DNA from 2 places in the Noviherbaspirillum phoenicis genome. Region 2 is predicted to be linked to the other one. Evidence: predicted binding sites of a transcription regulator. Region 2 holds the regulator's gene; the other holds the start of a gene.
The links. Region 2 encodes sigma-54, which starts transcription at its own class of promoters, with help from an activator protein. Its sites were predicted from a motif close to TGGCANGNAANCTGCTTT; they were not measured.

Region 1: ABC383_RS20725 (TorF family putative porin) is a predicted target of sigma-54. The motif match lies at 1,451-1,468, and genes of this name have one in related genera.

What each region holds. Positions count from the first base shown of each region.
Region 1 covers NZ_JBDFLX010000002.1:254,938-259,170, forward strand. Annotated here, with positions in the region: gene ABC383_RS20720 (hypothetical protein) at 1-428, opposite strand, end outside; gene ABC383_RS20725 (TorF family putative porin) at 505-1,404, opposite strand; gene ABC383_RS20730 (hypothetical protein) at 1,545-1,742, opposite strand; gene ABC383_RS20735 (class I SAM-dependent methyltransferase) at 1,957-2,586, shown strand; gene ABC383_RS20740 (hypothetical protein) at 3,087-3,380, shown strand; gene ABC383_RS20745 (hypothetical protein) at 3,428-3,871, opposite strand.
Region 2 covers NZ_JBDFLX010000001.1:3,634,302-3,638,534, forward strand. Annotated here, with positions in the region: gene ABC383_RS16275 (enoyl-CoA hydratase/isomerase family protein) at 1-396, opposite strand, end outside; gene ABC383_RS16280 (hypothetical protein) at 595-828, opposite strand; gene hpf (ribosome hibernation-promoting factor, HPF/YfiA family) at 976-1,344, opposite strand; gene ABC383_RS16290 (RNA polymerase factor sigma-54) at 1,420-2,904, opposite strand; gene lptB (LPS export ABC transporter ATP-binding protein) at 2,917-3,660, opposite strand; gene lptA (lipopolysaccharide transport periplasmic protein LptA) at 3,662-4,216, opposite strand.

The sequences.
Region 1 (4,233 bases), on a different contig from region 2:
CCGAGCACTTCCCGGATCAGGGTGACGCCGACCGCTGCATCCCGTGGGGTGAACTGGCGCACATTGCGGCTTACGCCCGGTTCAGGCGGCAATGGCGCACCGAACACCGTGGTCACCGCCTCCTCGAAAGCCTTGAGGTTGTCCTCGCCCGTTGCCGAGCGCAGTTCCACCCGCACCAGCCTGTCGCTTTCGAAGCAATACAGCACGCCGAACAGCTGGGCCTCGCCCAGGCGCAACTCTTCCCTGCGGTTGCCATAACAGCCGGGCGGATTGCTGACAGCGATCGCGTTGGGCAGGCGCGTCACCGGATCGCCCCATTTCATGCCGCGAAAACCATCGGGCACATTGGCATGGGCCAGGCACGCGAAAGCCTGCAGCAGGCTGCAGGCGACGATGTTACGCACAAGGTGACGATGACGGCGACGCATCGGGCGTGGACTCCCCAGTCAAGCGGTCGGGGGCTGATTCTAGCACCCGCCGCCCGCCGCCTAGCCCGCCCGGGGGTCAGAAGCCGTAGCTGATGCTGGCCACCACCTTGTTGTCCTGCTTGATGCCGAAGCGCGTCTTGCCGGCGATGATGGCCTGCAGGCCCCAGGTCAGCGGCGTGTCCAGGATGGGCTGGGTGAAGCCCAGTATCAGGTGCCGGAAGCCGCTGGAGATCGGCGTGTTGCCGGCGTAGCAGCCATTGACGTTGAAGGCGCTGCCGCCGCCGCAACTCGTGTTGGTGAGGGTGTCGGTGGTGCCAAGGAATTTGCCTTCCTTCTTGTAGACGTAGCCGCCCAGGCTGCCCAGGAAGGTGATCCTGTACGGCAGCGCATGGGTGTAGTTCAGGGTGACGTAGGTGTCGCCCTTGTTGCCCCACACGACATCGTTGAGCAGGGTCTGCGCCGACAGCGCAAAGTCGCCGTAGGCCAGGCCCAGCTTGGTTTCGAAGGCGTTGGCGTGCTTGCCGTTGATGTAGTAATAGCCGGTCAGCCCGGCGGTATAGCCCAGGTCGCCGGCCTTGCCGTTGTAGCCGGCGTAGAAATCGTTCTCGACCGACTTGTCGTTCTGGAAGCCGCTGACGATGTTGCGGTCGTCGTAAGAGCGGCCCAGCTGCTTGTACGAGTAGTTGATGCTGGAGGCAAAGTAACCGGCGTAAAACCCGCTTTCATGCACGAAGTCCAGGCCGCCCTGCAGCGCCGGGCGGTCGGACTCGGGCGCGTCGGCCACCTTGTTGCCCAGGGTGGGCAATGCGTTGCCGTACGTCGTGGTGGCGCCGCGCAGGTAGTAGCGTGACACCAGGTCGATATGGCCCGTGACCGTATAAGGCGCGGCGGGTGGGTCGGCAGGCGCATCGGCGGCGAAGGCGCTGCAGGCTGCGGTCATCGAAAATAAGGCGGCGAGGGAAATCCTGGCAGTCATTGCGGTTGGCTCCTGTTGATGGATGTCTTATTGCTTCACGTCCACCTTAGCGAGATGCATGCCATGCAATCCGCTGACGCAACAGGAATGAAAGGACGGAAAGGCAAGTTGCAGGTGCGCTGCACGCCACGCTGGTGCATTCACGCACCTTCGTATGGCGCGGCTGCCTGACGGCCGGACCTGGGCTGCCGGGCCGCCAGAAATGCCAGGCAGGCCGGCGTCTGCGCGCTGCATTGGCCGGATAGGCCGGGCCGGAAGACCAGCAGCAGGAGAGCGCCGCGCAGCAATGCGCCGCCGGCGCGAAGGGGTTTCAGTGGGCTGAATCGGTTGGCTTGCATGCAGACTCCTGGCGCGAAAAAAGCAGGCCCGTGACGGGACGGGCACGACGTAGCGGGATCGCACGAAACATGCCAGCCGGACGGCGATTCCAGCCGCCGGCTGCGCTGCGCCGGCCTTCAGCGCAACCGGGCTGCATTTCGCCACAACCATCGAACTAAGCAGCACCGCCGACGGTCCATCGGCAAGGCAAACAACCGGAGCTTCAGCACCTCTATGAGTACGACCCCGACCGCGGGCCAGTCCGGCCCGCAGAGTGAGTCGACCGGCAATGGCAGCCACCTGCATGGCTGCCCGGCAGCGCAGCAGTCATGGCGTGCGCACTACCGAGCCGGCCTATGGGATGATCTGGACAGCGCGGAACAGCCCGCGCCTTATCTGACGATCTGCGAACTTTATCAACGGCATGTGGGCGATGGCGCCCTGCTCGACATCGGCTGCGGCGGCGGCATGCTGTACCGCTATCTGACCGAGCACGCCGGCCTGGAGAGCGGCTCCTACACCGGCGTCGATGTTGCCGACGACGCCGTGCGCCGCGCCACCGCCAGCTTTCCCGGCGTCAGGGTCAGCCGGCGCAATTACGACTGCGAGACGGTGGGCAGCCGCTTCGACTGCGTGATCTTCAACGAATCCCTGCAGTGCTTCGATGATCCGCAGGCCATCCTGGAAAAATGCGCCCGCGACAACCTGCATCCCTGCTCGGTGCTGATCGTGGCGATGTCCGGCTGGGAACATGCAGCGCTGTGGCAACTGCTGGAGCGCCGTTACCAGCTGCTGGACGATCAGGACGCGCGCGGCGACGACGGCCGCGCATGGACGGTCCGCGCCTACAAGATGCCGTGCTGAATTGACCCGGCAGAGGGCATCTAGGAGCCTGTCGCACCGTCAGGAAGCGCGGCAAGCAGCCGCTTGCCAACCGTAAACCGTGCCGCCAGCCACTGCGCCGGCTCTGACCGCACCCATAAGGGATTTCCACGCTGGTCGAACCCAAGCGCCGCCAGACTGTCCATGCAATGCGTACGGACGGCGCTGTCACGCGCAAGGCAAGCCAGACGGGCAAAAAAAACCCGCTCACAGGGAGCGGGTAAATCCATCCTTTGGGAGGGTGGAGGAGACAGGTGCAACTATATCCTCTCCACCCGGGCAAATAAAATTCCGTGTTTCAATACCCGTTATATGAAATGTTGATGACTGGGCAGGAAGGAGCAAGGGAATCTCAAGGAGCCGGACAAATGTCCAAGCAGGCAGAAATTGCAAATTAATCACTCTAAAGTTTGCTCTGCACCAAGTTGTTTATTTCTTATTGGTATATTATTAACCTATTGCAACTTATTTTGGACAACGCCATGGACGAACAGCATCCGCTCACTTCTCAGCTGGAATACAACCCGGACAAGCTTCTGGACGCTTTACTGGATCGGCTGGTCCTGAAAAACGATGCGGCGCTGGCCCGTGCGCTGGAGGTTGCCCCGCCCGTCATCAGCAAGATCAGGCACCGCCGTCTGCCGGTTGGCGCTTCCATCCTGATCCGCATGCACGAGGTGTCGAACCTGCCGATCCGCGAACTGCGCGATCTGATGGGCGACCGTCGCCAGAAGTACCGCCTGAGCGACGTGCAGGGCAAGCCGAAAGAGGCTTGAGCCGCTTCCAGGCAATGGATGGCGCCGGTCTGGCCGGCTTGCAGCGCTCAGTGCAGCTGCTGGGTCAGCCGCGCCTGCGGAGCGTCCAGGGCGGCGACGGCCTTGCGGAAGAAGCTGCTCTCCTGGACGCTGGAGGTGTCGATGCGCTCGGTGCCGGTAAGGCTGATTTCCTCGCACAGCTGCTCGATGACGCCTGTCAGAAACCATTCTCCGAACAACTGGATGTCGCGCGAGGCCAGGTCGCCCAGGTCGATCAGGTTCAGTGCCTGCGACCAACCCAGCGTTTCTATCCTCTCGCCGTTATCGTCGGTAGTGACTTTCGGCCAACGCGGGTCGCGGACTGATTCCGTATCGCGGTGCTCGTGGGCGCGCGCGATGCGCCGGATGTCCTCGACAGCGAAACGTACTTCCCGGTCGACAACGACGCGCAGCGCCTGATCCTCGTACCAGAGGGTTAATACCTGTTGCGCTGCAGTCTGCGTAGCATCCATGGAGGTTCTTTCTGAAAAGGGGGAGGGCCGGCTCCAGCCGCGTCCTGTAAATTTCGGCGTTGTCCGCCTGTCCTGTTATCGGTTTCCTTATGGAAACATTTAGGGTGGGAAGCAAATATTTGCTTTGAAATTTGATGTAGAGCAGTAACATTGCTCTCTTGACAAACAGCCCAATTTCGTGCAACCGGCGAACTATAACAGCACTTTTGTTTGATGTCAGAATCCGCCTGAGACGCTCGTTGCCGGTTAAGCATGCTATGTGGAGCGCAGTGGAAGCCTTAAAAAGCGGGCGGCCCGATCCTGTTCGTGGCATGTTTGTCCCGCATCGCTCATTAAACTTAATGCAAACGCCTGGCTCAGGC
Region 2 (4,233 bases):
GATGCGCAACTGGCTATGCGCGCTACCCTGCGAGATTCCCATGCCGCCGCCCATGACGATGCCGTCCATCAGGGCGATGTAAGGCTTGCTGTAATGGTGAATCAGATGATTCAGTGCGTACTCTTCAGTGAAGAAGTCTTCCAGCAAGGCGCTGCCACCGGCCGGACCCGCAGTGCCGACATCGTAGAAAAAGCGGATGTCGCCACCCGCACAGAAAGCGCGCTGGCTGCTTGATCGTATGACGACTGCGAATACATCATCATTGGCTTGCCATTCGCGCAGGAGCGCAGTCAGCGCTCTTATCATGTCCAGCGACAAGGCATTCAATGCCTTGGCCCGATCAAGGGTAATGAATCCGATATGGTTTGTTATGGTGCCTGTAAGGTGTGCGCTCATGTTGGGCTGATCAGGAGCGCCTGACAAAAGATGCCTTCATCGTTCTTGAGGCTTGATTACCTGTGCAAGTACCTGCTATTGGTCCGGATGAGCGTCGTTGTCAGGCGCGTTAATGAAAGTGCACAGTTTAGCAACATTCAAGAAACGCAGCTTTGTATAGACCGGGCTGCAAGCATGAGCGCACCAGCCTGCCGGGAATTAATGTGCTGCGTTTGCCTTGGCCAGTACCACGGTCCAGCGATTGAACAACAGCATCTGCAGGTGGCCAGGATCGTCGCCAGGACGGCAATCGATGATGGGATTGACGCTGTACTGGTTTTTCCGCACTTCGCGGCGGATCTGCATTTCGCGGCGACCTACGCGCAGCATGAAACCGGCTGGTGCCTGGTCGAGATAGAGGGGGTTGCTTGCGGTGGTATTGAATTGCGCCATGACGTCTTCTCCAAAGCAGAAACGTTGAACATGGCGTTAATGTATCATAAGTACTGTATGAATAAACAGTATTTTTGAACTGTGGTTTTTTATGCAGGGTGCCTTGGGCACCCTGCGGTCACGCGTTTACGGGAAGAATCGTAAGATTCAGGCGGTCGGCGCCGCCGCGGCGCCATCGTCATCTTCCCCGATCATGCGCTTGATGCCGGCATGCTGATGGTCCTGGATCTTAGTCTTGTATTTCAGGACCTGCCGATCAAGCTTGTCGATCAGCGTGTCGATGGCGGCGTACAGGTCCTGTGCGATGCTGGCCACATGCACATCCTTGCCCCGTAGCCTCAGGGTGATTTCGGCGCGCTGGCGCCTTTCTTTCTCAGGGAGGTTATCAACGGCCAGGATGACCGCTATATCAATGACATGATCGAAATGGCGCTTGATCCGCTCAAGCTTGCCTTGCACGTATTCACGAATTGCGGGAGTCACTTCGAGATGATGTCCACTGATGGTGAGATTCATACTACGCTCCTGTGAAAGGCCGGCAGAGGTTTCACTGAGGATGAAACATGTCAGCGAGTTACATGCTGCAAAGAACTACAAGGACTTGCGCAGATTGACTGGAGGGATTTTCAGGGCTTCCCGATATTTTGCGACGGTACGGCGTGCTACTACCATACCCTGTTCCGCCAGCATTTCTGCGATGCGACTATCGGAAAATGGGTTCTTCGGGTCTTCGGCTCCTATGAGTTGTTTGATCAACGCCCGGATTGCAGTCGATGAGGCTTCGCCGCCTGCATCGGTTGCAACATGGCTGCCGAAGAAGTACTTCAACTCGAACATGCCATGCGGCGTGAGCATGTATTTCTGTGTGGTCACACGCGAGATGGTGCTTTCGTGTAAACCCAGTGTATCAGCTATTTCTCGTAACACAAGAGGTCGCATTGCCACTGCGCCATGGGAGAAAAAGTTGCGCTGGCGGTCCACAATGGCCTGGGCGACGCGCAGGATGGTATCGAAACGCTGGCGCATGTTCTTGATCAGCCATTTCGCTTCTTGCAGCTGCGAACTCATCGAGCCTTCGCCCTTGCTCTGCTTGAGGATGTTGGCATACAGCGCATTGACGCGCAGGCGCGGCATGACGTCATGATTGAGCATCACCTGCCAGCCGTTCTTGCCGCGCTTGACGATCACGTCGGGCACGACATAGTCCGACGCGTCGCTGGCGAACATGGCGCCAGGGTGCGGATTGCATTGCCGGATCACTGCCTGCGCCTCGCGCAGGTCTTCCTCGTCACAGTCCAGGCTCTTCTTCAGCTTGTTGAAGTCGCGCTGCGCAAACAGCTGCAAGTGCTTCTCGACGATCTGCAGTGCGGTGCGGCGCGTCACCATGGGAACGCGCGGCATGCGCCGGATCTGCAGCGCCAGGCACTCCGACGCGTCGCGCGCGCCGACGCCGGCCGGGTCGAAGCTTTGCAGCAGCTTCAGCGCCATCGACAGCTCCTCGATCTCGACTTCCAGTTCCTCCGGCAGGCGGGCGTGGATCTCTTCCAGCGGCTCGGTCAGATAACCGTTGTCATCCAGCGCGTCGATCACCAGTTCAACCAGCGCCCGGTCGCGCGGATTCTGGACAGTTACGCGCATCTGTTCCAGCAGATGCTCGCGCAGGGTCAGCTCATGCGCTTCCATCTGCGGGCGGGCATCGTCGTCTTCCGGGGCCTTGGAGGTGCGAGCAACGTCGTCGAAACTCCAGTCGGCGTCGGCGCCGCTATCGCTGCCTTCGCCGCCACCCTCGCCGGCTTCGAAACCGCCTTCGCCTTCCGTGGCAGGGGCAGCGTCGGAAGCAGGTGCGTCGCCGCTTGGCGTGGAAGTCGGCGCGCTGCTGACGGAGCCGTCGGCGAGCAGCCTGATCGAATGGTCAAGTGGATCATCCAGACGTTCAAGCAGCGGATTCTCGGACAGGATCTGTTCCAGTTCCTGATGCAGTTCCAGCGTTGAAAGCTGCAGCAGCCGGATCGACTGCTGCAGTTGCGGCGTCAGCGCGAGATGCTGGGATACGCGGAGTTGAAGTGTCTGTTTCATTTTTGCCTTTTCTCACATCCGGAAGTGCTCGCCGAGATAGACGCGGCGCACCGACTCGTCGGCAATGATGTCGTCCGGGCGGCCGCTGGCCAGCACTACGCCCTGGTTGATGATGTAGGCATGGTCGCAAATGCCCAGCGTCTCGCGGACATTGTGGTCCGTGATCAGCACGCCGATATTGCGTTCCTTGAGGAAGCGCACGATGCGCTGGATTTCGATGACGGCGATCGGATCGACGCCGGCAAAGGGCTCATCCAGAAGGATGAAGCGCGGGCTGGTAGCCAGGGCGCGCGCGATTTCAACGCGCCTGCGTTCGCCGCCGGAGAGCGACATCGCCTGGTTGTCGCGCAGCTTTTCGATCTGCAGTTCGGAGAGCAGGGCATTGAGCCGGTTCGCGATCTGTTCCTTCGACAGCGGCTTGCCTTCATAGCGCTGCAGCTCCAGCACCGCGCGAATGTTTTCCTCCACCGTAAGCTTGCGAAATACCGATGCTTCCTGCGGCAGGTAGGACAGGCCCAGCACGGCGCGGCGGTGGATCGGCAGGCGCGAGATGTCGACGCCGTCCAGGTCGATGGCGCCGGCGTCGGACGGCACCAGGCCGACGATCATGTAGAACGACGTGGTCTTGCCGGCGCCGTTCGGCCCCAGCAATCCGACCACCTGGCCGCTTTCGACATGCAGGGAGACATCACGCACCACCTGGCGCGCGCCATAGCTTTTTTGCAGGCCCTGCACGTTGAGAATGCTGTTCTCCATCTCAGGGCGCCTTGGTGTCGTTGCGTGGCTGGATGATGGCCTTGATGCGTCCGGCGCCGGCCTTGCTGGTGCTGCTGGGCGTGTTGTTGACCGAGTAAAACTCCTGCTTGCTGTCGTAGGAAATGAATTCGCCTTCGACCTCGTCGGTCGGGCTGGCGCCTTCGAGAAGACGGATCTTGGCGTTCACATAGAACTTCGCGACCTCGGTCTTGGTGTCGTACTCGATGCGGTCGGCCGCTTCGCCTTCGATCCAGAGGTTCGGGCCGCCATCGCGTTTTTGCCGGAAAGTGGCTTTCTCGCCGCGCTTGGCGTAGACGGTGGCGTATTGGTAGCCGGCCGGGTCCTGGGTGACGACCATGCGGTCGGCTTTCAATATCAGGGTGCCGCGCGTGAGCACCACATCGCCGGTGAAGGTATTGATCTGCTTGACGTCGTCGTAGGCCATCTGATTAGCCTCGATGTTGGTTGGCTTGGTCATGTCGGCCTTTTCAGCCAGCGAGCTGCCCGCCGCGGCCATGCCTATCAGCAGAATGAACCATGCGTGAAGTTGTTTCATCACTCTTCTCTAAGGAA